3 regions of the Streptomyces agglomeratus genome follow, and region 1 is predicted to be linked to each of the others. Evidence: riboswitches for the same ligand, from Rfam matches in the RefSeq annotation. Region 1 holds a riboswitch; each other region holds the start of a gene.
What was found. Region 1 has a riboswitch for cobalamin ahead of AS594_RS11975 (ribonucleoside-diphosphate reductase subunit alpha). Riboswitches for the same ligand answer to the same signal wherever they lie in the genome.
Positions count from the first base shown of each region.

Region 2: it holds a riboswitch for cobalamin, as region 1 does, so the genes downstream of both, AS594_RS21560 (ABC transporter substrate-binding protein) here and AS594_RS11975 (ribonucleoside-diphosphate reductase subunit alpha) in region 1, are expected to answer to the same signal.
Region 3: it holds a riboswitch for cobalamin, as region 1 does, so the genes downstream of both, AS594_RS21865 (CbtB domain-containing protein) here and AS594_RS11975 (ribonucleoside-diphosphate reductase subunit alpha) in region 1, are expected to answer to the same signal.

Region 1 covers NZ_MEHJ01000001.1:2,853,092-2,863,455, reverse strand. Annotated here, with positions in the region: gene AS594_RS12005 (tetratricopeptide repeat protein) at 1-591, shown strand, start outside; gene def (peptide deformylase) at 708-1,340, shown strand; gene AS594_RS11995 (D-Ala-D-Ala carboxypeptidase family metallohydrolase) at 1,518-2,258, shown strand; gene AS594_RS11990 (helix-turn-helix domain-containing protein) at 2,507-3,475, opposite strand; gene AS594_RS45390 (hypothetical protein) at 3,558-3,776, shown strand; gene AS594_RS11980 (ribonucleotide-diphosphate reductase subunit beta) at 3,920-4,942, opposite strand; partial or broken gene AS594_RS11975 (ribonucleoside-diphosphate reductase subunit alpha) at 4,945-7,336, opposite strand; cobalamin riboswitch at 7,478-7,601, opposite strand; gene AS594_RS47560 (hypothetical protein) at 7,713-7,862, shown strand; gene AS594_RS11965 (YbdD/YjiX family protein) at 8,156-8,359, opposite strand; gene AS594_RS11960 (carbon starvation CstA family protein) at 8,356-10,364, opposite strand, start outside.
Region 2 covers NZ_MEHJ01000001.1:4,948,969-4,959,332, reverse strand. Annotated here, with positions in the region: gene AS594_RS21580 (PLP-dependent cysteine synthase family protein) at 148-1,098, opposite strand; gene AS594_RS21575 (MoaD/ThiS family protein) at 1,098-1,376, opposite strand; gene AS594_RS47590 (putative leader peptide) at 1,480-1,593, opposite strand; gene AS594_RS21570 (ABC transporter ATP-binding protein) at 1,663-2,439, opposite strand; gene AS594_RS21565 (FecCD family ABC transporter permease) at 2,436-3,488, opposite strand; gene AS594_RS21560 (ABC transporter substrate-binding protein) at 3,500-4,438, opposite strand; cobalamin riboswitch at 4,543-4,677, opposite strand; gene AS594_RS21555 (M67 family metallopeptidase) at 4,747-5,163, opposite strand; gene AS594_RS21550 (amino acid permease) at 5,232-6,680, opposite strand; gene AS594_RS21545 (DUF2017 domain-containing protein) at 7,028-7,630, opposite strand; gene clpS (ATP-dependent Clp protease adapter ClpS) at 7,630-7,944, opposite strand; gene AS594_RS21535 (nicotinate phosphoribosyltransferase) at 8,026-9,354, shown strand; gene AS594_RS21530 (isochorismatase family protein) at 9,531-10,115, shown strand; gene AS594_RS21525 (hypothetical protein) at 10,146-10,364, opposite strand, start outside.
Region 3 covers NZ_MEHJ01000001.1:5,016,394-5,026,757, forward strand. Annotated here, with positions in the region: gene AS594_RS21820 (ABC transporter ATP-binding protein) at 1-909, shown strand, start outside; gene AS594_RS21825 (2-aminoethylphosphonate ABC transporter permease subunit) at 902-1,921, shown strand; gene AS594_RS21830 (ABC transporter permease) at 1,908-2,705, shown strand; gene AS594_RS21835 (2-aminoethylphosphonate ABC transporter substrate-binding protein) at 2,744-3,856, shown strand; gene AS594_RS21840 (alkaline phosphatase family protein) at 3,965-5,512, shown strand; gene AS594_RS21845 (HAD-IIA family hydrolase) at 5,587-6,366, shown strand; gene AS594_RS21850 (hypothetical protein) at 6,470-7,027, shown strand; gene AS594_RS21855 (class F sortase) at 7,029-7,700, shown strand; gene AS594_RS21860 (CbtA family protein) at 7,771-8,535, opposite strand; gene AS594_RS21865 (CbtB domain-containing protein) at 8,554-8,772, opposite strand; cobalamin riboswitch at 8,807-8,972, opposite strand; gene AS594_RS21870 (glycoside hydrolase family 6 protein) at 9,117-10,148, shown strand; gene glxA (radical copper oxidase GlxA) at 10,221-10,364, opposite strand, start outside.

The DNA of each region.
Region 1 (10,364 bases):
GCGGCCGTCCGCCTCTCACCGGAGGGCGAGGCCGAGGTGGTATGGGGCCGCAGGCTCGACCCGGCGCGGATCGAGGTGCTGTCGATCCCGCTGCCGTCGTCCGGGCGGCGCTGGGGCGAGGTCGTCCTGCACGACGGTGTGCCGCACGGCGAGCGCGTCATCGCCGCCGGCCCGTCGTTCCCCGTGTTCGACGAGATCGAGCTGTGGGCGCCGTCGCCCGTGCCGACCTGGGTGGTGCTCCTGGAAGCCGCCACCGAGGCCGACCGGGACGCCCTGGAGCGGCTGGCCGCAGACGCGGGGTTCGCCGCCGAGGACTGGTCGTCGTCCGTACGGTTGCTCTGCCGGTCCTGCTCCGAGTCGCAGATGCCCAGCGACGAGGGCGACGGCGAGCACCTCGACCCGCACGACCACAGCGAGCCCGGACACCCCGGGCCGCTCGGGCACCGCACGGCCGGCGCCGGTGAGCTGTGGCTGCCCGAGCGCGAGTGCGGCATCGCGGCGCCCGCCGGACTGGTGCGCGGGCTGCTCGACGGGTGGGTCGCCGACAACCCCGACAGCCGCGAGTGGCGGGATCTCGAAGAGGTCTGCTGACGGGCCGGCCGGCCGGTCCGGTTGAACGGTCTGCTGAAACCTGCCCCCGGGCTGCCCGTAGGCTGTACGGGCATCGGATTCGGTATTCGGGGTTTTGAGGAAGGCGTACGGCGGACATGGCGCAGCAGGAGACGGACCAGCAGGAGATCAACGACGGGTTCGTCGTGGACACGGAGAACACCGAGGAGCGCGAGCAGGCGTACCGCGAGCGCGGCACCGCCCGCCCCATCACCGTCGTCGGGAACCCGGTCCTCCACAAGGAGTGCAAGGACGTCACCGAGTTCGACGACAAGCTCGCCGCGCTGATCGACGACATGTTCGCCAGCCAGCGCGCGGCCGAGGGCGTGGGCCTGGCCGCCAACCAGATCGGTGTCGACCTCAAGGTCTTCGTCTACGACTGCCCGGACGACGACGGTGTGCGCCACGTCGGTGTGGTCTGCAACCCGGTCCTGGAGGAGCTTCCGCAGGACCGGCGCCAGCTCGACGAGTCCAACGAGGGCTGCCTGTCGGTCCCGACGGCGTACGCCGAACTGGCCCGCCCCGACTACGCCGTGGTCCGTGGCCAGGACGCCCAGGGCAACCCGATCAAGGTGCGCGGCACCGGTTACTTCGCCCGGTGCCTCCAGCACGAGACGGACCACCTGTACGGCTACCTGTACATCGACCGCCTGTCGAAGCGCGACCGCAAGGAGGCGCTGAAGCAGATGGCCGAGGGCACAGCGCGCTACGAGACCGTCCCCAACGACTGACGTCCTCCGTCTTGCCGCGGGGCGACTGCCATTACTGCCATTGGTCCGACAAATGACTTCGGCAGTCGCCCTGTTGACGCGCGTCCGCCAGCCCGTCAGTCTCGGGCGTGCCCCCCGCGGCCACTGCTCTGGCGCTCCGCGCTTCCGCGTTTCCGCGCTTCTCGGTATGGAGGTCCCATGCTCCGACGTACGGCGAGAACCGTCCTCTGTCTTGTCATGCTCATGGTTGCCGGATTGGCCGGTATGGTCGCCACCGCCGGCACCGCGCACGCCGACGGCTGCTACACCTGGTCCCGCACCCTCTCCCAGGGCGCCACCGGAGCCGACGTCACCCAGCTCCAGATCCGGCTCGGCGGCTACCCCGGATACGGCGCGGTGCTCGCCATCGACGGCGACTACGGCCCCGCCACCACGGCCGCCGTCAAGCGCTTCCAGTCCGCGTACGGGATCGCCGCGGACGGCGTCGCGGGAAGCGCCACCTTCAGCAAGCTCTACGCGCTCCAGGACGACGACTGCACGCCCGTCCACTTCACCTACGCCGAACTCAACGACTGCAACAGCACCTGGGAGGGCGGCGCGGTGAGCGCCGCCACGGCCAAGTCCAACGCCCTGCGCACCATGTGGAAGCTGGAAGCCCTGCGCCACGCGCTGGGCGACCAGCCCGTCACCGTGACCAGCGGCTTCCGGTCGCACGCGTGCAACGACGCGGTCGGCGGGGCGAGCGGCAGCCGCCACCTGTACGGCGACGCCGCCGACCTCGGGGCCGGCCCGCACTCCCTGTGCACCCTGGCCAAGCAGGCCCGTAACCACGGCTTCAACGGCATCCTCGGTCCGGGCTACCCGGGCCACAGCGACCACACCCACGTCGACCACCGCGCGAGCCGCTTCTGGTCGGCGTCGAGCTGCGGCGTCTCCTGACGCGTTCCGCGGAACGTCGAGTGGGCGTTCTCGGGAACGTCGAGCGGGCGCTCCCCGGAACTGAAACCGAGCGCTCCCAGGAACGTCGGCTGTGTGTTCCCGGGAAGCGAAACCGAGCGTTCCCGGGAACGTCGACTTTGCTTCCCCGGAACCGAAACCGAGCGTTCCCGAGAACGTCTTTCGAGCGTTCCAGGGAGCCGCTGCCGTGCGTTCCCCGGAACGCACGGCAGCCCTGTGAAGGGTTGCTCTCAGGCGGCCAGTGCCGGTCCCCGGAACGTACGGCGGTACGCGTTCGGCGTCGTCCCCAGTGACCGTACGAACTGATGACGCAGAGCCGCCGCGTTCCCGAACCCCGCGCGGCCCGCGATCGCGTCCACGGTGTCGTCCGTCGCCTCCAGCAACTCCTGCGCGAGCAGCACCCGCTGGCGCAGCAGCCACCGGTACGGCGTCGTGCCCGTCTCCTGGAGGAAGCGGCGCGCGAACGTCCGGGGCGACATGTGCGCCCGTTCCGCCAGCTGCTCCACGGTCATCTCCTGGTCCATATGCCGCTCCATCCAGCCCAGCACCCCGCCCACCGTGTCGCAGCGCACGTGCGTGAGCGGACGCTCGATGTACTGCGCCTGGCCTCCGTCGCGGTGCGGCGGGACGACCATGCGGCGGGCGATGGTGTTGGCGACCTCGGACCCGTGCTCCTGGCGGACGAGGTGCAGGCAGGCGTCGATCCCGGCGGCGGTCCCGGCCGATGTGATGACCGAGCCCTCGTCGACGTACAGCACGTCGGGCTCGACCTTCGCTCGCGGGTGGCGGCGGGCCAGCTCGGCGGAATGCCGCCAGTGGGTGGTGCAGCGCCGCCCGTCCAGCAGTCCCGCGGCCCCCAGCACGAACGCGCCCGAGCAGACGCTCAGCACCCGCGCGCCCCGGTCGACGGCGCGGCGCAGGGCGTCGAGCAGCGGCTCGGGATAGGTGCGGGCCTCGCAGTGCTGGTCGGCGGGAACGGCGATGAGGTCGGCGCTCTCCAGCCGTTCGAGACCGTACGGCACGGAGAGGGAGAAGGCGCCCGAACGGGCGGCTATCGGGCCGGGCTCTGCGGCGCAGACGGCGAAGTCGTAGACGGGAAGTCCCTGATCGCTGCGGTCGATCCCGAACACCTCGCAGATGACGCCGAGTTCGAAGGGGTTGACTCCGTCGACGAGTGCCACGGCAACGTTTTTCAGCATGCGTGCAGTGTGGCAGTAATTCGAGGTTCCATGACAGTCCTGCCACTGACTTTTCTTGGCCCCGAAGACCAGAGTGGACGCCATGGAAACCTTCTTGAACTACCTCGCGGTCCTCGTCGTCTTCACTCTCGTCACCCTCCCGTCCTTCATCGGCCACGCCAGGGAACGCCGGATCGACCGGCAGCTCAGGCAGGCCGAGAACCCCCGCCCGCGTCGGTCCGAGACCATCCGCAGCGCCCCGGGACGGCGGCCGGTGAGGCGGTCCGTCGCGGCGGACGTGCTGTCACCGGCCGGCAGGTGAACCCTCTGCGAGCGGTGCCCCGACGGCGGCCCGAAGACCCCCGAGAAGCCGAACGGCGCCGCGAAGGTCGTGCCCCACCGGCTGGTGGGGCACGGTCCTTCACGACGCCAGGCGCGACCGCCCGCTCGCGGTCCGACGGCGGTCTAGAAGTCGTCGTCGAAGGCGACCGAGCCCTCTACCGCGACCTGGTACGCCGACGGGCGGCGCTCGAAGAAGTTCGTCAGCTCCTGCACGCCCTGGAGCTCCATGAAGGAGAACGGATTCTGCGAGCCGTACACCGGCGGGAAGCCGAGGCGCTCCAGCCGCTGGTCGGCGACGCACTGGAGGTATTCGCGCATCGACTCGGTGTTCATGCCGGGCAGGCCCTCACCGCACAGGTCGCGGCCGAACTGGAGCTCCGCCTCGACGGCCTCCTTCAGCATGTCCGTGACCTGCTGCTGGAGAGCGTCGTCGAAGAGCTCCGGCTCCTCCTTGCGGACGGTGTCCACGACCTCGAACGCGAAGTTCATGTGCATGGTCTCGTCGCGGAACACCCAGTTCGTACCCGTCGCCAGGCCGTGCAGCAGGCCCCGCGAACGGAACCAGTACACGTACGCGAACGCGCCGTAGAAGAACAGGCCCTCGATGCACGCCGCGAAACAGATCAGGTTCAGCAGGAAGCGGCGGCGGTCGGCCTGCGTCTCCAGGCGGTCGATCTTCTCGACCGAGTCCATCCACTTGAAGCAGAACTGCGCCTTCTCGCGGATCGAGGGGATCTCCTCCACCGCGTCGAACGCCGCCGCGCGGTCGTCCGGGTCGGGCAGGTAGGTGTCGAGCAGCGTCAAGTAGAACTGGACGTGCACGGCCTCCTCGAAGAGCTGGCGCGAGAGGTAGAGGCGCGCTTCGGGGGAGTTGATGTGCTTGTAGAGCGTCAGCACGAGGTTGTTGGAGACGATCGAGTCGCCCGTCGCGAAGAACGCGACCAGCCGGCCGATCATGTGCTGCTCGCCCGGCGAGAGCTTGGCGAGGTCCGTGACGTCCGAGTGGAGGTCGACCTCCTCCACCGTCCACGTGTTCTTGATCGCGTCCCGGTAGCGCTCGTAGAAGTCCGGGTAGCGCATGGGACGCAGCGTCAGCTCGAAGCCCGGGTCGAGAAGGTTTTTAGAGATTGCAGCGTTTTCGCTCATGATTACTGGCACGCCTCGCAGGACTCGGGGTTCTCAAGGGAGCAGGCGATCGCGTCCGCGTCGGGGCGGCGGGGCCTGCTGTACGGGGATGGGGGCCGCGGCAGCCGCGCCGGAGCCGGCCGCGCGGGCGATGCGGGTCGCGGGGCGCGAGCGCAGGTAGTACGTCGTCTTCAGCCCCTTCTTCCACGCGTAGGCGTACATCGAGGAGAGCTTCCCGATGGTCGGCGTCTCCAGGAAGAGGTTCAGGGACTGCGACTGGTCGAGGTACGGCGTACGGGCCGCCGCCATGTCGATCAGACCGCGCTGCGGGATCTCCCACGCGGTGCGGTACAGGGCCCGTACCTCCTCGGGGATCCAGCTGAAGCCCTGCACCGAGCCGCTGGACTCGCGCAGCGCCTCGCGGGACTGGGCGTCCCAGACGCCGAGCTTCTTCAGGTCCTCCACCAGGTACGCGTTGACCTGGAGGAACTCACCGCTGAGCGTCTCGCGCTTGAAGAGGTTGGAGACCTGCGGCTCGATGCACTCGTACACGCCCGCGATGGACGCGATGGTCGCGGTCGGCGCGATCGCGAGGAGCAGGGAGTTGCGCATGCCGGTCTTCGCGATACGGGCGCGCAGCGCGTCCCACCGCTCCGGCCAGGTGACCTCGACGCCGTAGTGGTCGGGGTGCAGGACGCCGCGCGCCGCGCGGGTCTTCTCCCAGGCCGGGAGCGGGCCGCTGACCTCGGCGAGGTCGCAGGACGCCTCGTACGCGGCGAGCATGATGCGCTCGGCGATCCGCGTGGACAGGTCGCGGGCCTCGGCCGAGTCGAAGGGCAGGCGCAGCTTGAAGAAGACGTCCTGGAGACCCATCGCGCCCAGGCCCACCGGACGCCACTTGGCGTTGGAGCGGCCGGCCTGCTCGGTCGGGTAGAAGTTGATGTCGACGACGCGGTCGAGGAAGGTGACGGCCGTGCGGACGGTCTCGTCCAGCCGCTCCCAGTCGATCTCGCCGTTCCCGAGAACGAACGAACCGAGGTTGACGGAGCCGAGGTTGCAGACGGCCGTCTCGCCGTCGTCAGTGACCTCCAGGATCTCGGTGCACAGGTTCGAGGAGTGGACGACGGAGCCGGGCTCGGCGGTCTGGTTCGCCGTACGGTTCGACGCGTCCTTGAACGTCATCCAGCCGTTCCCGGTCTGCGCCAGGGTGCGCATCATCCGGCCGTACAGCTGGCGCGCGGGAATGGTCGTACGGGCCAGGCCGTCGGCCTCCGCCTTGCGGTACGCCTGGTCGAACGCGTCGCCCCACAGGTCGACGAGCTCGGGAACGTCGGAGGGCGAGAACAGCGACCAGTCGGCGTCCGCGTCGACGCGGCGCATGAACTCGTCGGGGATCCAGTGCGCGAGGTTCAGGTTGTGCGTACGCCGCGCCTCCTCACCCGTGTTGTCGCGCAGTTCCAGGAACTCCTCGATGTCCGCGTGCCACGTCTCCAGGTAGACGCAGGCCGCGCCCTTGCGCCGGCCGCCCTGGTTCACGGCGGCGACGGACGAGTCGAGGGTGCGCAGGAAGGGGACGATGCCGTTCGAGTGACCGTTGGTGCCGCGGATCAGGGAGCCGCGGGCGCGGATGCGGGAGTACGAGAGGCCGATGCCGCCGGCGTGCTTGGAGAGGCGCGCGACCTCGTGGTAGCGGCCGTAGATCGAGTCGAGCTCGTCGAGCGGCGAGTCCAGCAGGTAGCAGGACGACATCTGCGGGTGGCGCGTACCGGAGTTGAACAGCGTCGGCGACGACGGCAGGTAGTCCAGGCGGCTCATCAGGCGGTACAGCGCGGCGACCTCGTCGGCGGCCGGGGGGGAGTCGTCCTTGGCGAGGCCGGACGCCACGCGCAGCATGAAGTGCTGCGGGGTCTCGATGACCTGACGGGTGATGGGGTGGCGCAGGAGGTAGCGGCTGTAGACCGTGCGCAGTCCGAAGTAGCCGAAGCGGTCGTCGGCGTCCTGGTCGACCAGCGCGTCGAGGCGGGCCGCGTGGGCGTTCACGAAGTCGGCCGTGCGGTCGGCGATCAGGCCCTCGCGGTGGCCGACGGACACCGACTCGGAGAACGTACGGACGCCCTGCGTCGCCGCCTCGTCCCGGATCGTACGGGTCAGCAGGCGGGCCGCGAGGCGGGAGTACGCCGGGTCCTCGGAGATCAGCCCGGCGGCGGCGTCGGTGGCGAGGCCCCGCAGCTCTGCCGCGTCGGACGCCGCGTTGCGGCCGCGCAGGGCGGCCGCGGCGACTCTGCCCGGGTCGGTGTCGGGGAGGTCGGCGGTCAGGTCGGTGAGGGTCCGCAGCAGTGCGGTCCCGGCTCCGGGCCCGTCGGACGGCTCCGTCGATTCCGTGGCAGTGGCCGGATCGGCTGACGCGATGGTCACAGGGGTGCTCTCCCTCGCTCGGCGCGGGGCCGGCGGGGGAGCGGGGGCGTACGGGCACACGTCACCCGTCGAGGGCGGCACACCGCGTAGCGTCCACCGGCCCAACCGCGAGGCCCGGACGTGTCGGTATCCGGTTCGGTCGAGCCGGATACACCGTCGGCAGGTCTTCGGACTCCCGGGTGCACAAAAGCACACCGATCACACCGTTGCGGGACAGTTCCGGATTCACACCGGATTCCCCTGCGGCGACAGCGAGCATGAGCATACATGTGGGGGCGGTTGGATGATGCACCCCCCACATGTTGTGTCACGCGGGAAGGGGACCGCAGTTGTCACAGGGCGCCGCTATCGTCGTGAGCACAAGGAGGTACGCCCCATGACAGCTGTCGCCGGCCGGCCCCACCTGCTCCCCGAAGAGTTCGACGAGGCCACGCGCATACTCGCCCGCACGACCGAGGGCGTGCGTCTGGAGCTCATCGACGGGCGGCTGAGGAGCAGGGTTGTTCCGGACGGGGACCACGGGTGAATCATTCAGTGGCTGACGCGCATCTGCTTGCAGTCTCGTCCCGAGCTGTGGCTCCATCCGGACCAAGGGCTGAAGGTGCAGGCGTACCGCAAGGGCCGCGCGCCCCGACGGCTCACTCGCGCCCAGTGATGCCTTCGTACGAGAACGCGCACACCGTCCCGTTCGGCAAGCCGGTGGCGCTGCCCGGCCCGGTCGAACTCACCCTGGAGACCCAAGCCCTGAAGGAGTGGGTGCGCTGACGCCGACGGGCCGCCGTACCCCCGAATGGGGCGCGGCGGCCCGTGGGCGACCGTTCAGCAGCAGCGGAAGCCCTCGCGGGGGTCCGCCTCGCGGGCGTCCGTGCGGCTGCGCTCGAACTGGCGGCGGGTCATCACCGGCGCCCCGGGGTCGCAGGAGCGCGCGTGGGCGACGTACCGGTCGTACGCCGACTCGCCGGTCAGCTCGCGGACGTACCAGCGGATCCGGCCCGCCGCCCGCCGAACGTCCGTCAGCGTCATTCCGGCGTCCCCGTCCCGGCGGCCGCCGTCTCCTTGCGGTTGCCGCCCTCCGGGCCGACGCCGGCGGCGACCAGTTCGGCCTTCTCCTCCTTGGTGGCGATGATCGAGGCGGGGGCGACCAGCTTGGACTCGACGTACGGCGCCTCGTGGAGCTTGACGCTCTCGGGGTCGCGGATCGCCTTGAGGCAGACCCGGCCGGCGTCCGCGAGCACCACCACGATGAGGACCGCGAAGAGCGCGCACAGCACGCCGTCGACGGTCGAGTTGGTGACGACGGTGTGCATCTGGTCCATGTTCTTGGCGGGCGGCAGCACCTGGCCCGCGTCGATGCCGGCCTGGTACTTGTCGCGCTGGGCGAAGAAGCCGACCTTCACGTCGTCCGAGAAGATCTTCTGCCAGCTCGCGGTGAGCGTGACCGCCACGTCCCAGGCGAGCGGCACCGCGGTGACCCACGCCCACTTCAGGCGGCCGGACTTCACGAGCAGCGTGGTGCAGACGGCGAGGGCGACGGCGGCCAGCAGCTGGTTCGCGATGCCGAACAGCGGGAAGAGCTGGTTGATGCCGCCCAGCGGGTCGTGCACGCCGACCCACAGGAAGTAGCCCCAGCCGCCGACGACGACCGCGCTGGCGAACCAGACACCGGGCTTCCAGCTGACCTGGCGGAACGGCTTGTAGACGTTGCCCAGCATGTCCTGGAGCATGAAGCGTCCGACGCGCGTGCCCGCGTCCACCGTGGTGAGGATGAACAGCGCCTCGAACATGATTGCGAAGTGGTACCAGAAAGCCTTCATCGCGGTACCGCCGACGACGGCCGAGAAGATCTCCGACATGCCGAGCGCGAAGGTCGGCGCGCCACCCGTGCGCGAGAGCAGGCTCTGCTCCTCGACGTCCTTCGCGGCCTGGGCCAGCGCCTCGGGCGAGATGGAGAAGCCGAGGTTCGTCACCGCCTCGGACGCCGCCTGGACGCTGTCCCCGACGACGCCGACGGGGGAGTTGATGGCGAAGTACAGGCCGGGATCGATGATGCAGGCCGTGATCATGGCCATCACCGCGACGAACGACTCGGTCAGCATCGCGCCGTAGCCGATCATCCGGATCTGTGTCTCCTTCTGGACCATCTTCGGCGTGGTGCCGGAGGAGACCAGGGAGTGGAAGCCGGAGAGCGCGCCGCAGGCGATGGTGATGAAGACGAACGGGAACATCGAGCCGGCGAAGACCGGCCCGGTGCCGCTGGTCGCGAAGTCGGTGACGGCGGGCATCTTCATCGTCGGCAGCGCTATGAAGACGCCGAGGGCGAGCAGCCCGATCGTGCCGACCTTCATGAAGGTGGAGAGGTAGTCGCGCGGCGCCAGCAGCAGCCACACCGGGAGGACCGAGGCGAGGAAGCCGTACACGATCATCCAGATGACGAGCGTGCCCGGCTCCAGCGTGAAGGTGTCCGCCCACGAGGACTCCGCGACCCAGCCGCCCGAGACGATCGCGAGCAGCAGCAGCGCGACGCCGATGACGGAGACCTCGCTGACCCGGCCGGGACGCAGGACGCGCAGGTAGACGCCCATGAACAGGGCGATCGGGATGGTCATGCCGATGGAGAAGACGCCCCACGGCGAGTGCGCGAGCGCGTTCACGATCACCAGGGCGAGCACCGCCAGCAGGATGATCATGATGGCGAAGACGGCGACCAGGGCGGCCGCGCCGCCGAACGGTCCTATCTCGTCCCGCGCCATCTGGCCGAGCGAGCGGCCGTCGCGCCGGGTGGAGAAGAAGAGCGTCACCATGTCCTGGACGGCGCCGGCGAGGATGACGCCGACGATGATCCAGATCGTGCCGGGCAGGTAGCCCATCTGCGCGGCCAGTACGGGACCGACCAGCGGACCCGCGCCCGCGATGGCGGCGAAGTGGTGGCCGAACAGGACGCGGCGGTCGGTGGGGTGGAAGTCGACACCGTTGTCGAGCCGCTCGGCGGGTGTGGCCCGGTTCTTGTCGACCTTCAGGACGCGGTGGG
Region 2 (10,364 bases), 2.1 Mb from region 1:
GGTGGGCTGCCGAGGCTGACACCCGGCCCCGGTCCTCAAACGCCGGACGGGCTGAGGGGAGCCGCGTTGCGGCGACCGTGCGGCCCGTCCGGCGTTTGAGGAGACGCCCGAAGGGCGTCCGGCGGTTCGAGGGGTCGTGCCGGCCCCCTACGCCCAGAGCTGGCCCTGGAGCGTTTCGATGGCCGCTTCTGTCGTCTTGGCCGTGTAGACGCCCGTCGACAGGTACTTCCAGCCGCCGTCGGCGACGACGAACACGATGTCCGCCCGCTCGCCGGCCTTGACCGCCTTCTTGCCCACCCCGATCGCCGCGTGCAGCGCCGCCCCCGTGGAGACGCCCGCGAAGATTCCTTCCTGCTGGAGGAGTTCGCGGGTGCGTGTCACCGCGTCCGCCGAGCCGACCGAGAAGCGGGTGGTCAGGACGGACGCGTCGTACAGCTCGGGGACGAAGCCCTCGTCGAGGTTGCGCAGGCCGTACACCAGGTCGTCGTAGCGCGGCTCGGCGGCGACGATCTTGATGTCGGGGAGGTTCTCGCGCAGGTAGCGGCCCACGCCCATGAGCGTGCCCGTGGTGCCGAGGCCCGCCACGAAGTGCGTGATGGTCGGGAGGTCGGTGAGGATCTCCGGGCCGGTGGTGGCGTAGTGCGCCCCCGCGTTGTCGGGGTTGCCGTACTGGTACAGCATCACCCAGGAGGGGTTCTCCGCCGAGAGCTCCTTGGCGACCCGTACGGCCGTGTTGGAGCCGCCCGCCGCCGGGGACGAGATGATCTTCGCTCCCCACATGGCGAGCAGGTCGCGCCGCTCCTGGGAGGTGTTCTCCGGCATGACGCACACGATGTCGTAGCCCTTGAGGCGGGCCGCCATGGCGAGCGAGATGCCGGTGTTGCCGCTGGTGGGCTCCAGGATGGTGCAGCCCGGCGTCAACCGGCCGTCCTTCTCCGCCTGTTCGACCATGTGGAGCGCGGGGCGGTCCTTGATCGAGCCGGTGGGGTTGCGGTCCTCCAGCTTGGCCCAGATGCGGACGTCTTCCGACGGGGACAGCCTCGGGAGGCGGACGAGCGGCGTGTTGCCGACCGCCGCCAGCGGGGAGTCGTACCGCATCAGACCATGCCGCCGGCGACGGCCGGGAGGATGGTGACGCTGTCGCCGTCGGCGAGCTTGGTGGAGATGCCGTCGAGGAAGCGGACGTCCTCGTCGTTGAGGTAGACGTTCACGAAGCGGCGCAGCTGGCCGCCGTCGACGATGCGCTCCTGGATGCCGGCGTGGCGCGATTCCAGGTCCGTGAAGAGGTCGGCGAGGGTGTCGCCGTTGCCCTCGACGGCCTTGGCGCCGTCGGTGTAGGTGCGGAGGATGGTCGGGATGCGGACCTCGATGGCCATGGCTTTCGACTCCTGTCAGGAGGGTGGCGTGAAAGGCGCGCGGCAGTTCGTCCCCCGCGCAGGGGCAAGCGTGTGCGTGTACGTGTGCCGGACGGCCCGCGGCTCAGGCCGTTCGGGCCGTACAGATTGCGCTGGCGAGCCGGCACAGGTCGACGTGCAGGCGCGCCACGAGCAGCACGGTGCTCGGCGTCGTCTCACTCACGTCGTGGGGAACCATGCGGTCATCGTATAGATTCCCGGCCCACTTGCCGGTATGTGATCTCACATTGTGGGCGAAATGTGCTCGTCACTTGGACACCGGTAGATAGACGACGGTCGGCGAGCCGGTCGTCGGATGGATGCTGACCTCGGCGGACACCCCGTAGACGGTGTGCAGGAGGTCGGTGGTGAGGACCTCTTCGGGGGTGCCGGACGTGACGACCCGGCCGCCGTCCAGGACGTAGATGCGGTCGCAGTAGTACGCCGCGAGGTTCAGGTCGTGCAGGGCGAGCAGGTTGGTCGTGCCCAGGTCGCGGACCAGGCTGAGGATCTCCAGCTGGTAGCGGATGTCCAGGTGGTTGGTCGGCTCGTCGAGTACGACGAGGGACGGCTGCTGGACGAGGGCGCGCGCCGTCAGTGCCCGCTGGCGTTCGCCGCCGGACAGGGACGGGAAGGCGCGCGCCGCGAGGTCCGCGATGCCGACGCGGGCGAGGGCGTCCCGTACGAGGGTGTCGTCGGCGGCCGTGTCCTGTTCCCAGAAGCGCTTGTGCGGGGAGCGGCCCATGGCGACGACCTCCCGGACGGTCAGTTCGAAGCCGCCCTGTCCGCCGTCCTGGGGGACGGTCGCGATGCGCCGGGCGCGGGTCTTGGGGCTCATGGCGTGCAGGTCGTCGCCGTCGAGGAGGACGCGGCCGTGGGTGGGGCGCAGGGTTCCGTACACGCAGCGCAGGAGGGTCGTCTTGCCGCTGCCGTTGGGGCCGACGAGCCCGACGGTCTCGCCGTCGGCGGCGGTCAGGGTGACGTCGTCGACGAGGTGGCGGCCCCCGATGCCGTACGAGAGCCCTTCGGCGGTGAGGGTCGTCATGCGGGGGCTCCTTCGGTCGTGCCGTACGCCCGGCGGCGCAGCAGCCACAGGAAGAAGGGGCCGCCGGTGAGCGCGGTGAGTACGCCGACGGGGATGTCCTGGGGTGCGGCGACCGTACGGGCGGCCAGGTCGGCCAGGACGAGGAAGGCCGCGCCGCCGAGCGCGGCGACGGGCAGCAGCCGGCGGTGTCCGGCGCCGACGGCCATGCGGGCGGCGTGCGGGACCATCAGGCCGACGAAGCCGATCGCGCCGCTGAAGGCGACGAGTACGCCGGTGAGGAGCGAGGCCAGGACGAACACGGCGGCGCGGAAGCGGCCGGTGTCGAGGCCGAGGACGGTGGCGCCCTCCTCGCCGGCCAGGAGCAGGTCGAGCGGCCGGGCGAGGGTGACGAGGAGGGCTGTGCCGAGCGCGAGGACGGTCGTGGGGAGCGCGAGCATGTCCCAGCGGGCGCTGCCGAGGCCGCCGAGGGTCCAGTAGAGGATTTCCTTGAGGTGGTCGGCGCGCGCGGAGGTGACCATCAGCAGGCTGGTCAGGGCGGACAGGATGTAGGAGACGGCCACTCCGGCGAGGAGGAGGCGTCCGGTGGTCATGGCGCCGCCGCCGCGCGCGAGCGCGTGGACGAGGACGAGCGAGGCGAGCGCGCCCGCGAAGCCGGCGAGCGGGACGGTGACGGTGGTGGCGAGGCCGGCGCCGATCCCCAGGACGATGACGCCGACCGCGCCGACGGAGGCGCCGGAGGAGACGCCGAGGAGGAAGGGGTCGGCGAGCGGGTTGCGTACGAGGGCCTGGAGGACGGTGCCGATGACCGCGAGCCCGGCGCCGACGACGGCGCCGAGCAGGACGCGGGGCAGCCGTACGTCGAGGACGATCGTGCGGTACGGGCCCGCGTCGGCGGCGCCGGTGACGATCTCCAGGACCTGCGGGGCGGGGATGCGTACCGAGCCGAGGGCGAGTCCCGCGACCGCCGCTGCCGCGAGGAGGGCGGCGAGCGCGGCGACGAGGAGGGTGTAGCGCAGCCGCCCGCGGGCGGCGGGGGTCTCGCAGCTCACGTCCGTGCCCGCTACTTCTTCAGCTCGGGGTGGAGTTGGCGGGCGAGCTTGTCGACGGCGGCCGGGGCACGTACGCCGAGGACCATGTCGGACAGGGGCAGGACGGCGAAGCGCTTGTTCTTGACGGCGGGGACGTCGGCGAGGGCCGGGTCGTCGAGGAGGCGCTGTTTCTTCTGGGCGACGGTGGTGCTGCCGTAGTCGAGGATGACGATGGCCTCGGGCCGGCGGTCGACGACGGTCTCCCAGGAGGCGTCGGCGAAGGGCTTGGGGAGGTCGGCGAAGACGTTCTCGCCGCCCGCGCGTCCGACCATCTCGTGGCCGATGCCCGCTCCGCCGACGGTGGAGGCGGTCTTGTCGCCGCCGTCGTAGACGAAGACGGAGACCGGGTCGACGCCGGCGAGCTTCTTCTCGGTGGCGGCGTTCACCGCCTTGGCCTCGTCGATCCAGCGCTCGGCGCGGCCGGCGACGCCGAAGGTGCGGCCGACCTCGCGGATCTCCTGGTAGAGGGCTTCCATCGAGGTCTTGCCGTCGGCGCAGTACTCCGTGTTCAGGCGGGAGTCGATGCCGGACTTCTTCAGCGTGTCGCGGCTGCGGCCGTCGCCGGGCGAGAAGGCGGAGGCGTAACCGCCGTACACGAAGTCGGGGTTGGCGGCGAGGAGCTTCTCGTACGAGGGGTACTCCTTGGCGAGCACGGGGGTGGCCTCGTACTGCTTCTCGTACTTGGGGAGCACCTTGTCGTCGAGGTAGGCGGTGCCGACCAGGGACTTGGCGAGGCCGAGCTCCAGCATGACCTCGGTGACGTGCTGGTTCATGGTGACGACGCGGGTGGGCGGTGCCTTGTAGGTCGTCTTCACGCCGCAGTTGGTGACGGTGTACGGGAAGCGGGGGGCCGCTTTCGCGGCGGTCTCCGGTGCGTCGTCCGCCGTGGTGCAGGCGGTGAGGGGGAGCAGGGCGGCGGCGGTTGCGGCGACGGCGGGGAGCGCGCGGCGGGAAAGCCAGGTACGGCCGGACACGGTGGTGCCTCCTCCGGGGGATTTCCTCGTCCCCTGGTCGGTGGTGCGGAAGGCGGCAGGTCAGTTCCTGGCTTCCAGGCATGGCGATGGCCGTGGCGGTCGTCATGACTGGTCACAGTGGCGGGACCGTGCCGGATTCGCACCGGCTTCCTGGGTCCTGCCGCCCGGGTCGTGCACAGTCTGTCACTGCGTCCCGTGTGGAGATCATTCGGGCCGGAGCCTTACGGCGCAGTGGCGGGGCCGGGCTACGCCTCGACCTTGACCTCTTCCTCCGTGATCACGCCGTCCACGATGCGGAACGAGCGGAACTGGAAGGGGCCCGCGTCGTCGGTGTCGGCGGTGGAGACCAGGACGTAGTGCGCGCCGGGCTCGTTCGCGTAGCTGATGTCCGTGCGGGACGGGTACGCCTCGGTCGCCGTGTGCGAGTGGTAGATGATCACGGGCTCTTCGTCCCGGTCGTCCATCTCGCGGTAGAGCTTGAACAGGTCCGAGGAGTCGAACTCGTAGAACGTGGGCGAGCGGGCGGCGTTCAGCATCGGGATGAAGCGCTCGGGGCGCCCGGACCCGGCCGGTCCCGCGACCACGCCGCACGCCTCGTCGGGGTGGTCGGCGCGGGCGTGCGCGACGATCTGGTCGTACAGGGCCTGGGAAAGGGTCAGCATGGGCCCCAGGATAAGCAAAGGGCCCCGCCCGTACCGAGGGATGGTACGGACGGGACCACATGCTGGGATCAGCTCTGCTCGGCGGCAGCCTGCCCGCTGTTGCGCTTCTTCAGCACCAGCCAGGACACGCCCAGCAGCAGCGCCCACAGCGGCGCGCAGTACAGCGAGATGCGCGCGTCCTTGTCGACGCCCATCATCACGATGACCATGCCGATGAAGAGCAGGGCGAACCAGCTCGTGTACGGCGCTCCCGGGGCCCGGAAGGAGGACTTCGGCAGCTCACCGCGGTCGGACTTGGCCCGGTAGCGGATCTGGCTGACCAGGATCATGATCCAGGCCCACATGCCGGAGATGGTCGCGAAGGAGACGACGTAGTTGAACGCCTCGCCCGGCCACTGGTAGTTGATCCACACGCCGACCAGCATCAGGGCGGCGGAGAAGGACGTGCCCACGAGGGGCAGGCCGTTCTTGGTCAGCTTGGTGAAGAACTTCGGGCCCTGGCCGTTGAGCGCGAGGTCGCGCAGCATGCGGCCGGTGGAGTACATGCCCGAGTTGCAGGAGGACAGGGCGGCCGTGAGGACCACGAAGTTGACGATGGCGGCGCCGACGCCGAGGCCCATCTTCTCGAAGGCCGCCACGAACGGCGAGACGCCCGGCTGGAAGTGGGTCCACGGGACGACCGACAGGATCATGATCAGCGCGCCGACGTAGAAGACGGCGATGCGCCACGGGACGGTGTTGATGGCCTTGGGCAGGACCGTCTGCGGGTCCTTGGCCTCGCCCGCCGTGACGCCGACCAGCTCGACGGCGAGGAAGGCGAACATGACCAGCTGGAGGGTCATCAGCGTCTGGCCGATGCCGTTGGGGAAGAAGCCGCCCTGGTCCCAGAGCATGGTGACCGAGGCGGTGTCGCCGGCGTCGGAGAAGCCGAGGGTGAGGATGCCGGCGCAGATGAGGATCATGCCGACGATCGCGGTGACCTTGATCATCGAGAACCAGAACTCCAGCTCACCGAAGAGCTTGACGGAGATCAGGTTCACGCAGAAGAGGAGGACCGTGAAGATCAGGGCGAAGACCCACTGCGGCTGATCGGTCCAGCCGTCGGTGCCCTTGGTCCAGTACTGCATGTACTCGGAGGCCGCGGTGACCTCGGTGATGCCGGTGACGACCCAGAAGAGCCAGTACGTCCAGCCGGTCACGAAGCCGGCGAAGGGGCCGACGAACTCGCGGGCGTACTCCGAGAAGGAGCCGGAGACCGGGCGGTACATGAGGAGCTCACCGAGCGCCCGCATGATGAAGAAGATGACGAGGCCGGCCATGGCGTAGGCCAGGATCAGGCTGGGGCCGGCGATGGAGATGCCCTTGCCCGCGCCGAGGAAGAGGCCGGTGCCGATGGCGCCGCCGATCGCGATCATCTGGATCTGACGGGCCCCGAGTCCGCGCTGGTAACCCTCGCCGGATGTCGCGCCTTCGGCCTCACTGCCGTCGTGCTGCTTGTCGACCTGCACTGAGGTCATGGTGTGTCGCGCCTTTCTCCATGCCGATCCGGCCTTGAACGGCTCGGATCGACTGTGACGATCCTTTGAGGGGCTCGGCCCCCGGATGTGGAATGGAGTTGCGTGCCGGGGTCAGCCGGCGTCAGCGCCCCCGGGGACAGGGGTGGCGTCCCCGGGCGGTCGTGAAGATTTATCACGCCCGCAACAGTGATCCACTGCGCCCAATGTGGCGCACACCACGGGAAAAATGGGACAAGTAACGCCTGGAGCCCCAAAGGGACCCCAGGCGTTAATCCGATCGTTATCCGGATTTGAGTGTCCGTTGAGCGAACGCCATGAGTGATATGTCAGGACAGGTCAGGGCATATTCAGGGCATGAGCGTTTCGACGAGGCTCTCCTGGAGCGCGCCGAGCCACAGGTACGCCATCACCATCGGCTTGCGCGGATCGGAGTCCGGCAGCCGGTACAGCTCCCCGTTCTCGTCCTCGTCGGTGACCTCCAGGCGCGTCCCGATGGTCAGCCGCAGATCGTTGAGCGTGCCGAGCCAGCGCTTGCACTCGTCGTCCGTGAGCTTGAGTACGGCGCCGCCCTCGCCCCCGGTGGCCAGCGTGTCGAGGCTGCGGACGACCGCGAGGGCGTCCTCCCGCTTGCGCTCGCGCAGGTCGTTCTCGGTGAAGCGCCGGAACTCGGCGGAGTTGGCGCGCACCTCGCGCTCGTGCGCGTCGTCGGGATCGGCCTGCGGATCGCCGTACGCGTCGGGGAAGAGCCGGGCGAGCGCGGGGTCGGACGGCGCCTCGCTGGGGCCCTGCGCGAACAGCGCGGCCAGCGGGTCCTCGCCCGCCGCCGGCTGGTCGCCGGGTCCGACCAGTTCGAGCAGTTGTACGGCCAGGCTGCGCAGGATCGAGATCTCGACCTCGTCGAGCGCGACGGCCACGCCGCCGCCGGGGATCTGCTCGAAGAGCCCGGCCATCAGCCGCGGTCCTGCGTGAGGGTCGCCCAGAGTCCGTAGCCGTGCATCGCCTGCACGTCGCGCTCCATCTCCTCGCGGCTGCCGCTGGAGACGACCGCGCGGCCCTTGTGGTGAACGTCCAGCATCAGCTTGTGCGCCTTGTCCTTGGAGTAGCCGAAGTACGTCTGGAAGACATACGCGACATAGCTCATGAGATTGACGGGGTCGTTGTGGACCAGCGTCACCCAGGGGACGTCGGGTTCGGGGACGGCGGAGGTTTCCTCGGCCGATTCCGGGCGTTCGATCTCTGCGGGAGCCGTACTCACTTGTCCCATGGTGCCACCCGGGAGGGACCCTCGCACAAACGGCCACGTAGAAATCGTCACTCTGACGAGATTGGGGGTAGCATCTTTGCCATGAACACTGCGGACCTTGGGCTGCCGGTGGATGTGCCGTCGACAGCGCTCTTCACCGACCAGTACGAGTTCACGATGCTCCAGGCCGCCCTCCGGGCCGGTACCGCCGACCGGCGTTCCGTCTTCGAGGTCTTCACCCGCAGGCTGCCCGAGGGGCGCCGGTACGGCGTGGTGGCGGGCACCGGGCGGGTCATGGACGCCGTGGAGAACTTCCGGTTCGACGCCGGCGTGCTCGGCTTCCTGCGGGAGCACGCGATCGTCGACGAGCCGACGCTGGAGTGGCTCGCCTCGTACCGCTTCACGGGCGACGTGTGGGGCTACCCGGAGGGCGAGGTCTACTTCCCGGGCTCGCCGATCCTTCGCGTCGAGGGCAGCTTCGCCGAGTGCGTGCTCCTGGAGACCGTGATCCTCTCGATCCTCAACCACGACTCGGCCATCGCGGCCGCCGCCTCCCGGATGGCCGCCGCCGCGGGCGGCCGGCCGCTGATCGAGATGGGCGCCCGCCGTACGCACGAGCTGTCCGCCGTCGCCTCGTCCCGCGCGGCGTACGTCGGCGGATTCACCTCCACCTCGGACCTCGCGGCCGGCTTCCGCTACGGCATCCCCACCGTCGGCACCAGCGCGCACGCCTTCACCCTGCTGCACGACAGCGAGCGCGACGCCTTCCAGGCGCAGGTCGCCTCGCTCGGCAGCGGTACGACGCTGCTGGTCGACACGTACGACGTCGCCGAGGCCGTCCGTACCGCCGTCGAGGTGGCCGGGACGGACCTGGGCGCGGTCCGTATCGACTCGGGCGACCTGCTGCTGGTCGCGCACCGGGTGCGCCAGCAGCTCGACGAGCTGGGGGCCACCCGTACTAGGATCGTGGTGACCAGCGACCTCGACGAGTACGCCATCGCCTCGCTCGCGGCGGCACCCGTGGACGCGTACGGCGTCGGAACGCAGCTGGTCACCGGCAGCGGACACCCCACCTGCTCCATGGTCTACAAGCTGGTCGCCAGGGCCGCATCGGCGGACCCGAAGGCGCCGCTCCAGCCGGTGGCGAAGAAGTCGACGGGCGGCAAGACCTCGATCGGCGGGCGCAAGTGGGCGGCGCGCCGGGCGGACGCCCACGGGGTGGCCGAGGCGGAGGTCGTCGGCACCGGGCCCGTACCGCCGGAGCTGGCCGGCCGGCAGCTCCAGGTCGAGCTGGTCAAGGGCGGCGAGGTCGTGGCGCGCGAGCCGCTGGACGACGTACGCGAGCGGCACATCGCGGCGCGCGGGGCCCTGCCGATGTCGGCGGTGCAGCTCTCCAGGGGCGAGCCGGTGATCCCCACCGAGTACGCATGAACGCCGGGTGAGCGGGCAGCGGCAAGCCAGAGGGCGGGCGCCGAGGGCGTCGCCGACCCTCTAGCAGCCAAAGGCCCCCTGCCGCAAGGCCGTTGGAATCTCTACTCTCGGAACCAACGCCCGCACAACAGGACACGCACCCCCCACCGCCTCATCCCCACCGAAGGGCCCCCGCCATGCACCGCGCCTTGATCGTCGTAGACGTTCAGAACGACTTCTGCGAGGGCGGCAGCCTCGCGGTGGCGGGTGGTGCCGACGTCGCCGCCGCCGTCACCGAGCTGATCGGCGAGGCCCCGGCCGGCTACCGCCACGTGGTCGCCACCCGGGACCACCACGTCGACCCGGGCGACCACTTCTCCGCCACCCCGGACTACGTCCGCTCCTGGCCGGTGCACTGCGTCGCCGGTACGGAGGGCGTGGGCTTCCACCCGAACTTCGCGCCGGCCGTCGCCTCGGGCGCCATCGCCGCGGTCTTCGACAAGGGCGCCCATTCGGCGGCGTACAGCGGCTTCGAGGGCACCGACGAGAACGGTGTCGGGCTGGCCGACTGGCTGCGGGCGCGCGGGGTCACCGAGGTGGACGTGGTCGGCATCGCCACCGACCACTGCGTGCGGGCGACGGCCCTGGACGCGGTCCGCGAGGGCTTCACCACGCACGTACTGCTCGACCTGACGGCCGGCGTGTCCGAGGCGACGACGGAGCGGGCGCTGGAGGAGATGCGCGAGGCGGGCGTGGAGCTGTCCGGGAAGCCGGTGGTCTAGCCGGCCGCCCGGGGGCCCGCCGCGCGCCTCCTAGGCCGGGCGTACGGGTCTGAGCAGCGCCCGTATGGGGTGCCAGAGCTCCACCGTCTCCTGCGGCGCCGTACGCCACAGCAGCCCGTCCGGGTGGTGCAGTACGGCGGTGATCTCGTCCGGCGTCGGCGGGTGCGCGTTGCCCCGCAGGTAGACGGCCCGCAGACCGTGGTTCCGCAGCCTGGTCAGGGCGCGGGCCCGGTTCACCGAGTGGACCAG
Region 3 (10,364 bases), 2.2 Mb from region 1:
TTCGTACGGCCGGTTTCCGGGCGGGTTCTCATCGGGGAACGCGATGTCACCGCCCTGCCGCCGCACCGGCGCGGCATCGGCATGGTCGTCCAGCAGTACGCGCTCTTCCCGCACCTGCGCGTCGAGGAAAACGTCGCCTTCGGGCTCAAGGCGCAGAAGGTGAACAAGGGTGAGATCCCCGCCCGGGTCGCCGAGGCGCTGGAGATGACGGGCATGGGGTCGTACGCCAGGCGTTATCCGCGCGAGCTGTCCGGCGGCCAGCAGCAGCGTGTCGCCATAGCCCGGGCGCTCGCGATCCGGCCCGGCGTGCTGCTCCTCGACGAGCCGCTGTCGGCGCTCGACGCGCAGCTCAGGTCCGGAATGCTCGCCGAACTGGCCCGGCTGCACCGTGAGCTGCCCGAAGTGTCGATCCTCTACGTCACCCACGACCAGGTCGAGGCGCTGACGCTCGCGGACCGTATCGCGGTCATGGACAGGGCACGGCTCCAGGACTGCGGTACGCCGCAGCAGCTGTACCGCAGGCCGACGACGGAGTTCACCGCGTCGTTCGTGGGCAACGCGAACCTTCTCCCGGTCACCGTCCTCGGTACGGGCGGCGCTGGTGTCTCCTTCGCCGGTACGCCGCTGAACGTCGCCACCGGCGGTGCGTGCGGCGGGGCGACCGCCACCCTGTGCGTACGCCCGCATCTCGTCGGGCTCGGCGAGGGGCCGAACGCACTGCGGGGCACGATCGCGGAGATCCAGTGGCGTGGCGCCACGCACCGGCTGTACGTCGACGTGGGCGGCCACCGCCTCAAGGCGGACCCCCGCGAGCTGCGCACGACTCCGGCGCTGGGCGAGGAGGTCACGGTGCACTTCGCGTCCGAGGACGCGGTGCTGCTGGGGGCGGGGGTGACCTCCGATGACTGACACGGGCACGGAAACGGGCACAGACGTGCACACGGGCACGGGCACGGGCACGGGCCCCGAATCGGGCTCCGACACAGGCACAAACAAGCACACAGGCACAAACAAGCACACGGGCACGGACACCGACCCGGCGCGCACTGTCACCGAAGCCGCCTCCCGCCCCACCCCGCAGGCCGCCGCGCTGCCCAACCGCCCCGCTCCTCGCGGGCTCTGGGCGCTTCCGCCCGTCGCCGTGCTCGCGTTCTTCTTCCTCTATCCCCTCGCCCTGGTTGTCCAGCAGTCCTTCTCGCCCTACGACGGCGGAACCTCCGTCGAGCCGTACGCCGAGGTCTTCGCCTCCGAGGCGTTCCGGGAAGCGCTGGTCACCACCGTGTGGCTGGCCGCCGGGGCGACCGTGGGGTGTCTCGTCCTCGGCTTCGTACTCGCTCTCGTCATCGCCTTCGTGCCCTTCCCGGGCGGCAGGGCGGTCGCGAAGTTCATCGACGTGTTCCTGTCCTTCCCGTCGTTCCTCATCACCCTCGCGCTGCTCTTCGTCTACGGCACCGTCGGGATGGCCAACGGCGTCTGGACGGACGTCACGGGCGCGGCCGAAGGGCCCTTCCACTTCCTCACCACCCCCTGGGGCGTACTGCTCGCGGAGATCACGTACTTCACGCCCTTCGTGATGCGGCCCCTGCTCGCCGCCTTCTCCCAGATCGACACCGCCCAGCTGGAGGTGGCCTCCTCGCTGGGAGCCCGGCCCGCGCGGATCGTCCGGCGGGTGATCCTCCCCGAGGCGCTCCCGGCCCTCGCCGCGGGCGGCAGCCTCGTGCTCGTCATGTGCCTGAACGAGTTCGGGATCGTGCTCTTCACCGGAGCCAAGGACGTCACGACCCTGCCGATGCTCGTCTACAGCAAGGCGATTCTCGAATCCGACTACCCCGCCGCCTGCGTCGTCGCCGTGGTCAACATCGCGATCTCCGTGGGCCTCTACAGCCTCTACCGGGTGGTGAGCCGTCGTGTTGGTGCATAGCCGTACGGGCAGGTGGGCGGCCCGGGGGCTGTTCCTCGTCCTCTTCGTACCGCTCTTCGCCCTGCCCCTGATCGTCATCGTCGCCGCGTCCTTCTCCACCAACTGGTCCGGCGCCTTCCCCTCGGGCCCGACCGCCGCGCACTACACGTCCGCCGTACGTGGTGAGTCCCTCCAGGCACTCACCACCAGCCTCGTCACCGCACTCACCGCCAGCGTGCTCGCGCTGACTGTCGGCACCTGGGCGGCGCTCGCCGCAGCCGCGCTCGGGAAGGGCGGAAAACGCCTCCTCGACACGCTGTTCATGCTGCCCGTCGCCGTGCCGTCCGTCGTTGTGGGGCTCGCAGTCCTCGTCGCGTTCTCGCAGCCTCCCGTGCTGCTCAACGGAACGCGCTGGATCGTGATCCTCGCGCACACCCTCCTTGTCACGGCGTTCGCCCATCAGTCGGTCTCGGCCGCCATCGTGCGTCTGGACCCGATGTACGAGCAGGCTGCGGCATCCCTCGGCGCCCGGCCCTCGTACGTCCTGTGGAAGGTGAAGCTCCCCCTCCTGCTGCCGTCCCTCAACGCGGCAGCCGGGCTCTGCTTCGCCCTCTCCATGGGAGAGCTGAGCGCCACGATGATGCTCTACCCGCCGGACTGGATGCCGCTCCCGGTACGGATCTTCACCGCCACCGACCGGGGGTCCCTCTTCACCGGCTCGGCGATCGCCGTGGTCCTCATGGGTACGACGCTGCTCGTCCTGCTCGCGGTCTCCCGTGTCCGGACCCGGGCTTTCTTCCGCTGACACGCCCCTCTTCACTTCCCAAGGAGATACGAAACGTCATGGCCAGCAACACCGGAACCCGTACCACCGGAACCCGTACCACCAGAACCCGCCACCTCATCAGGCCGGTCACCGCCGCCACCGGCAGCCTCGCCCTCGCCGCCACCCTCTCCGCCTGCGGCGGCCCGTCCACCGCGTCCGACGCGAAGACCGTCACCGTCTACAGCGCCGACGGCCTCAAGGGCGAGAACGGTGACGGCTGGTACGACCAGGTCTTCGAGGACTTCGAGAAGAAGACCGGCATCAAGGTCAAGTACGTCGAGGGCGGCTCCGGCGAGATGGTGCAGCGCGCCGTCCGCGAGAAGTCCAATACGCAGGCCGACGTCATCGTCACCCTCCCGCCCTTCATCCAGCAGGCCGACCAGAAAGGGCTGCTGACGGCGTACGAGCCGCAGGGCGCCGACAAGGTCGCCGCCGCAGGCAAATCGGCCGACGGCAAGTGGACCTCCGTCGTCAACAACTACTTCGGGTTCATCCGGAACACCAAGGAGCTCAAGGGGGCCGAAGCGCCCACCACCTGGGAGGACCTGCTCGACTCCGCCTACAAGGACAAGCTCCAGTACTCCACGCCCGGCGTGGCGGGCGACGGTACCGCCGTCGTGATCAAGGCCATGCACGACTTCGGCGGCAAGGAGCCGGCGATGGCGTACCTGAAGAAGCTCCAGGCCAACAACGTCGGACCGTCCTCCTCCACCTCCAAGCTCGCGCCGAAGGTCGACAAGGGGGAGATCCTGGTCGCGAACGGCGACGTACAGATGAACTTCGCGCAGTCCAAGTCCATGCCGAACCTGGGCATCTGGTTCCCGGCGAAGGAAGGCGGCAGGCCCACCACCTTCGCCCTCCCGTACGCCGCCGGACTCGTCAGCGACGCCCCGCACACCGAGAACGGCAGGAAGCTCCTCGACTTCATGCTCACCGAGGGCGCGCAGCAGCAGGTCAGCGAGATCGGCGGCGGCTTCCCGGCCCGTACGGACATCAGGGCGACCGGGCCGGGCGCCACCGAACTGGCCGGGATCATCAAGGGAGTCGAGATCTTCGAGCCGGACTGGAAGGACATCGAAGCCCATCTCGACGACTACATCGACGCCTGGAAGTCGGCCACCGGAAGCTGATCAGTAACCATTCGGCCAAGCTTGACTGCGAGGGTCTGGACCGGCCTCCGTTATCACGCAAAGGTAACGGGTCTGGTCCAGCCCCCCGTGTTTTCCCTGGAGGATCACATGTCCCGAGGTATACCCAGACGTTCCGTCCTCGCCGCCGGCACAGCGGCGGCCGCCGTCGCGGCCGCCGGACCGCTCACCGCCGCCCCGGCCCACGCGGCCACCGCCGCGCCCACTCTCCCCAACGGCACCAGCACCGACAAGGTGCTCGTGATCGGTATGGACGGCCTGCGCCACGACAGGATCGACGCGGCCAGGGCCCCGCACCTCAAGTCCCTCATGGCGAACGGCACGTACGGCACCTCGCTGCTGTACGCCAACCCCATGGCCGCCACCTCCTCGGGCCCCGGCTGGTCGACCGTCTCCACCGGAGTCTGGCCCGACAAGCACGGCGTGAAGGACAACACCTTCACCGGCAAGAACTACGCCAAGTACCCCGGCTTCCTCGCCCGCCTGGCCCAGCTCCGCCCCGGCCTCTCCACGTACGCCGCCGTCGACTGGAAGCCGCTCGACACCCAGGGGACGGTCACCCCCGGCGCCGACGCCAAGCTCGTCCTCGACGGCGACGCCGACGGCTACACCGGCCACGACGCCGCCATCGCCACCGAGACCGAGTCGGTCATCCGGAACCAGAACCCGGACGTCCTCTTCGTCTACTTCGGCCAGACCGACATCGTCGGCCACAACTCGGGAGCCGCGAGCCCGAAGTACCTCGAAGCGATCGACGTGCAGGACGGTTACGTCGGCCGGCTGCTCGCCGCCGTCAAGGCCCGCCCGACGTACGCGTCCGAGCGCTGGACCGTCATCGTCACCACCGACCACGGCCACACCGACGCGGGCGGCCACGGCGGAAGCGCCATCGAGGAGCGCCGTACGTTCGTCCTCGCCCAGGGCCCCGGGATCGCCGCCGGTGCCCGGCCCGTCGACACCAGGCTCGTCGATGTCTCCGCCACCGTCTTCAAGCAGCTCGGGATCGTCCCCGACCCGGCCTGGGGCCTGGACGGCAAGCCCATCCAGGAGCGGTCCGCCGACCCCTTCGACGCCCTGTACCCCTCGCTCTCCGGGCGGGTCGACGAGACCGGCATCCCGGCCGGAGTCCTCGGCTTCACGCACACCGCGCCCAGCGGATGGTCCGTCATCAACAACGCCATGGGCACGGGCGGCACGACCGAGTGGCGCGGCTGGTCCTTCGCCACCGACGAGTTCTGGTCCAGGACCCAGCGCGACCAGTCCCGCGAGCTCAACGTGCGCTCGCGCGGCGTCTTCGCGGTCGCCGACTCCGACGAGTGGGCGGACAAGAGCTTCTCCGGTACGTACGACTCGACGCTCGTCACCCCGGCGCACGCCGTGGGCGGCAAGGCCACCGTCAAGCTCGACTTCACCACCTTCTACCGCCAGGAGGGCAGTCAGAGCGCCCAGATCCTCGTCTCCTGGAACGGCGGCACACCGGTCGCGGTGAAGTCGTACACGGCGGACGTCGTCTCGCAGCCACAGACGCTGACCTTCAGCGTCCCGTCCGGCGCCACCAGCGTCGGATTCCGCTTCCGGTACACCGGCAGCAACAACTGGTACTGGGTGATCGACGGGGTGAGGATCACAGCGGCCTGATTAAGGTGGGGGCGCCCGGACGGTGTGGTCCGGGCGCCCCCAGCGTTTTTTTGCGTACGGCAGGAGTCCGGCACATGGCAGAGCGCAAGCCGATCGAATCGTGGCTGACCGACATGGACGGCGTCCTCATCCACGAGGGAACGCCCATCCCCGGCGCCGATGCCTTCATCAAGCGGCTCCGCGAGTCGGGCAGGCCCTTCCTGGTGCTGACCAACAACTCGATCTACACCGCCCGCGACCTGCACGCCCGCCTCTTCCGGATGGGCCTCGACGTGCCGGTCGAGAACATCTGGACCTCGGCGCTCGCCACCGCCCGCTTCCTCGACGACCAGCGGCCCGGCGGCACGGCGTACGTCATCGGCGAGGCAGGACTGACGACGGCGCTGCACGACATCGGTTACGTCCTGACGGACCACGACCCGGACTACGTCGTCCTGGGCGAGACCCGTACGTACAGCTTCGAGGCGCTCACCAAGGCCATCCGGCTCATCAACGCCGGTGCGCGCTTCATCTGCACCAACCCCGACGAGACCGGCCCGAGCCGGGAGGGCCCGCTGCCGGCCACCGGCGCCGTCGCCGCGCTGATCACCAAGGCGACCGGCAAGGACCCGTACTTCGCGGGCAAGCCCAACCCGCTGATGATGCGGACCGGGCTCAACGCGATCGGCGCCCACTCCGAGACCAGCGCGATGATCGGCGACCGGATGGACACGGACGTCCTGGCCGGGCTGGAAGCGGGCATGGAGACGTTTCTCGTCCTGACCGGTCTGACCGGGCCGGCGGACGTCGACCGCTACCCCTTCCGCCCCTCGACGATCGTCGATTCGATCGCGGACCTCGTCGACCGGATCTGAGCGGTCCGCTCCCGCCCGGGGGCCCGTACGGAGCAGTGAAGCGCTCCTGAAGATGCGGAAACCGGCCGTACCGGTGAATCTTCGTAGTACCAGGAGGTTCACTATGCGCTCACTTCAGCTCGCGCTCTGTGCCGGCGTGGCGGCTGCCGCGGTCATCGCGCCCGCAGCCGCCGCCCATGCCGACAACGAGGCCGAGGGCCAGGTCCTCGTCACTCCGTCCACCATCGCTCCGGGCGGGGAGGTGGATCTGCGGGTCGACGTGTGCAAGGGCGGGCAGGCCACCGGTACGTCGGAGGCGTTCGCCTCACCCGCGCACTTCAACCCGGCGGCCGACCGCGGCGACCTGTTCGCCGAGGCCCGCATCCGTTCCGACGCCGAGGCCAAGGACTACGAGATCTGGGTGAAGTGCAAGGGCGGCGGCCGGGCCAGCGGCACCGTCACGGTCGTCCACCACCACGAGCCCACCCACCACCCGACGCACCACGAGACCCCCGTCGCACCCGTGCACGCGGGCGGCGGCGGCACGGCGGAGGTCGCCGCGGCCGAGGAGGGCGGGCCCGGAACGCCGCACACCGTGATCGGCCTCGTGCTGGCGGGCGCGGCGGCGGTCGCGGTGGCCTACCGCAGCGTGCGCCGTCGCCGTCGTACGGACTCGGACTGACATGTCCGCCGAGGACCGGCCGGCCGGTGGCGGACGGCTGCTGACCGGCGTCGCGTGGGCGGTGCTGCTGCTCGGACTGTGGCTGTGGGGCCGGGAGGTGACCGACGGCCCCGGCGGCAGCTCGGCGCCCACCACCGGAGACGTGGCCGCTGTCGGCCGCCCGCTGGGAGTGCCGCTGCCTCCCGCACACGCCCCCGTAGAGGCCGCCGCGGCGCCGCAGCGCGTCGCCGTGCCCTCCCTGGGCATCACGGCCCCGGTGGTTCCCCGCGGTCTCGACGCGTCGGGCGCCGTCGATCCGCCGCCGTACCACCAGTCGTCGAAGGTCGGCTGGTTCCGGGGCGGGAGCGTGCCGGGCGCGGCGGGAGTCGCCCTGCTCGTCGGGCACGTCGACACCGAGAACAAGCCGGCCGTGTTCTACGGCCTGAGCGCCGCGCGTCCCGGCGAGAAGGTCAAGGTGACGGGCGCCGGCGGTCTGAGCCTGGAGTTCACCATCGACGACATCCAGGTCTTCACCCGCGAGCGCTTCGACCCGCAGAAGGTGTACGGCCCCCGCGAGAGCGACCGGGCGGAACTGCGCCTGATCACCTGCGGGGGCACGTACGACAAGAAGGCCCGCACCTACACGGCCAACGTCGTGGTGTCGGCGTACCTGACGGGGGCCGGCCGGGGCTGAACGCCCGGCGTTGTCGGTGCGGTTGGTGCGGTCGGTGGTGCGGTTGGTGTGGTTGGTGGTGCGGTCGGTGTTACGCCGCCACCGGCTCCGCCGCCGGAACCGAGCGGGTCGCCGCGCGCAGCCCCAGCGCCCCGAAGACCCCCGCGAACACCGCCCACAGCACCGCGTGCGAGGCCAGCGACAGCATCCTGAAGTCCCACAGCAGCGTCGCCGCCACCGGGACCTCGTCCGGATTGCCCGGCAGCGCGAACAGCACCGCCAGCGTCGCGACCCCCGTGACGGCCACCGCGACCTGCCGCACCGGCAGGGACCGGTCGGCGAGGCGTACGTACACCTGCCGGGCCAGCACCATGCCGAGGATGCCGATCACCACGGCCGCCAGCCACAGGGCCTGGCGGCTCGCGACGGTGCCGGAGTCGCCGACCCCCGGCGGGTTCGCCGGATAGCGCAGTCCCGGCAGCAGCGAGACCGCCACGAAGGCGGCCGCGCCGAAGGCCAGGGCGCGCGGCCACGGCCGCTCACCGAGGCCCGTACGGCGGTGCACCAGGGCGTAGGCGAGGGCGAACAGGACGCCCAGCGCGAGGCCCGCCACGACCGCCGTGACGACCAGGCCGAAGTGCTGGGTGGAGCGGGAGAACAGTTCCTCGTGGTGCTGGACGGCCGTGGCCGCCGCACCGTGCGTGTGCTCATCGGCCGCGGAACGTGCCTCTTCGAGGCGGATCGCACGGTCCATCAGGGGCTCGGCGAGGAGCAGGGAGAACAGGCCGGCGGCAAGGCCGGCTGCCCCGCCCGCCGCCAGCCCGCGTCCGAGCAGGGGCAGTACAGGTTCTGACATGGTGCGCACGGCCCCCGATCAGTGGCAGGGGGCACCGAAGAGGTGCCTGCCGTCGTGCGAGAACTCGTGCAGGTAGTCGCCCGTAGCGGCGATGGCGGTGCCGTTGTCCATGAAGACCGCGTAGAGCGCGACGAGGGCGATGATCGCCGCGGCGGCCATGATCAGCCAGTGACGGGCGGTGGTCGCGGCGGACGTGACCGCCGCGGTGTCGGTGTGCTGCGCAGTGTGCAGAGACATACCGGTGAGCCTCCTTCTGGGGTTTCCACGCCCCAATTCAGGAGGACGACGGGTCAGTTCCTGACTTCCGTACGGGCCCGTGGGCTCGCGTACGGTCACAGTGGCGGGACCGTCCCGGGTTCGCACCGGGTTCCTGTCCACCGTCGCCTCGATGTGTGTGGAGTTGTCATCCGGAGAGTCCCAGCCTGGCTGAGCACTGTCAACAGGGACTCTGTCCCTCGCTCCCGTGGCGGCACCCGGTGTGCCAGGATGGTTTCGACCGGATGTGTCCGGGGAGGGACCGGGGGGTCCTCGTATCTTCAGTACGTCTTCAGTGCATCTTCGGTGCAGCCAAGGGGGAGTGGATGTACGGCAGTTACAGCGGCCGTAGGCGCGTGCGTGTCCGGGTGGCCGCGGTGGGGGCCGTGGGGGCCGCGCTGCTCCTGGCGGGCTGCTCGTCCTCCGGCGGTGACGGGGGCGGCGGCACGAGTCCGGACCCGGTGAAGCAGCAGCCGAAGGGGAGCGATCCGTACTGGGTCAACCCGGAAGGAAACGCTGCCAAGCAGGCCGCTGCGTTGGCCAAGAAGGGCGAGGACGAGAAGGCCGGCCTCATCCGCAAGATCGCCGAGCAGCCGGCCGCCGAGTGGATCGGTCCCGAGAACGCCGAGGCCCAGGCCAAGGGGTACACGGAGGCGGCCGAGAAGGCGGACCGCGACGCGCTGCTCGTCCTCTACAACATCCCGCACCGCGACTGCGGGCAGTTCTCGAAGGGTGGCGCCGCCGACGGCAACGCCTACCGCGCCTGGGTCGACCAGGTGGCCAAGGGCATCGGCGACCGCCCGGCCACCGTGATCCTGGAGCCGGACGCGCTGCTGCACCTGGTCGACGGCTGCACGCCCGACGAGTTCCACGAGGAGCGGTACGACCTCCTCAAGGGCGCCGTCGAGCGCCTCAAGGAGCAGCCGAAGGCCAAGGTGTACCTGGACGCGGGCAACGCGGGCTGGAAGTCCCCCGACTCACTGTTCGAGCCGCTCCAGCGGGCGGGTATCGCGAAGGCGGACGGCTTCTCGGTGAACGTCTCCAACTTCCAGACCACCCGCGTCAGCAAGGACTTCGGCAGGAAGCTCTCCGCGAAGGTGGGCAACAAGCCCTTCGTCATCGACACCAGCCGCAACGGCAACGGTCCGTACACCGGGGGAGACCCCGAGGAGAACTGGTGCAACCCGCCGGGCCGCGCGCTCGGTGAGAAGCCGACCACCAAGACCGGTGACGAGCTGGTCGACGCGTTCCTGTGGATCAAGCGCCCCGGCGAGTCCGACGGCGACTGCAAGGGCGGCCCGAAGGCCGGCGAGTGGTACGAGGAGTACGCGCTCGAACTGGCCCGCAACGCGAAGTAGCGGCGCACGCGACACGGAAAGCGAAGGGGGCCGCCCGGCACACCGGGCGGCCCCCTTCGCGTACCCGTCGGCCTACGGGACCTCGATCCAGACGCCCTCGGACGGCGTGCCCTGATCGTCCGTCACGAACAGCATGTAGTAGCCGGACGGGACCAGCGCCCGGTTCTTCGGCACGGTGACCGAGATGCCGCCCTTCGTCTTCTTCATCTCCAGCGC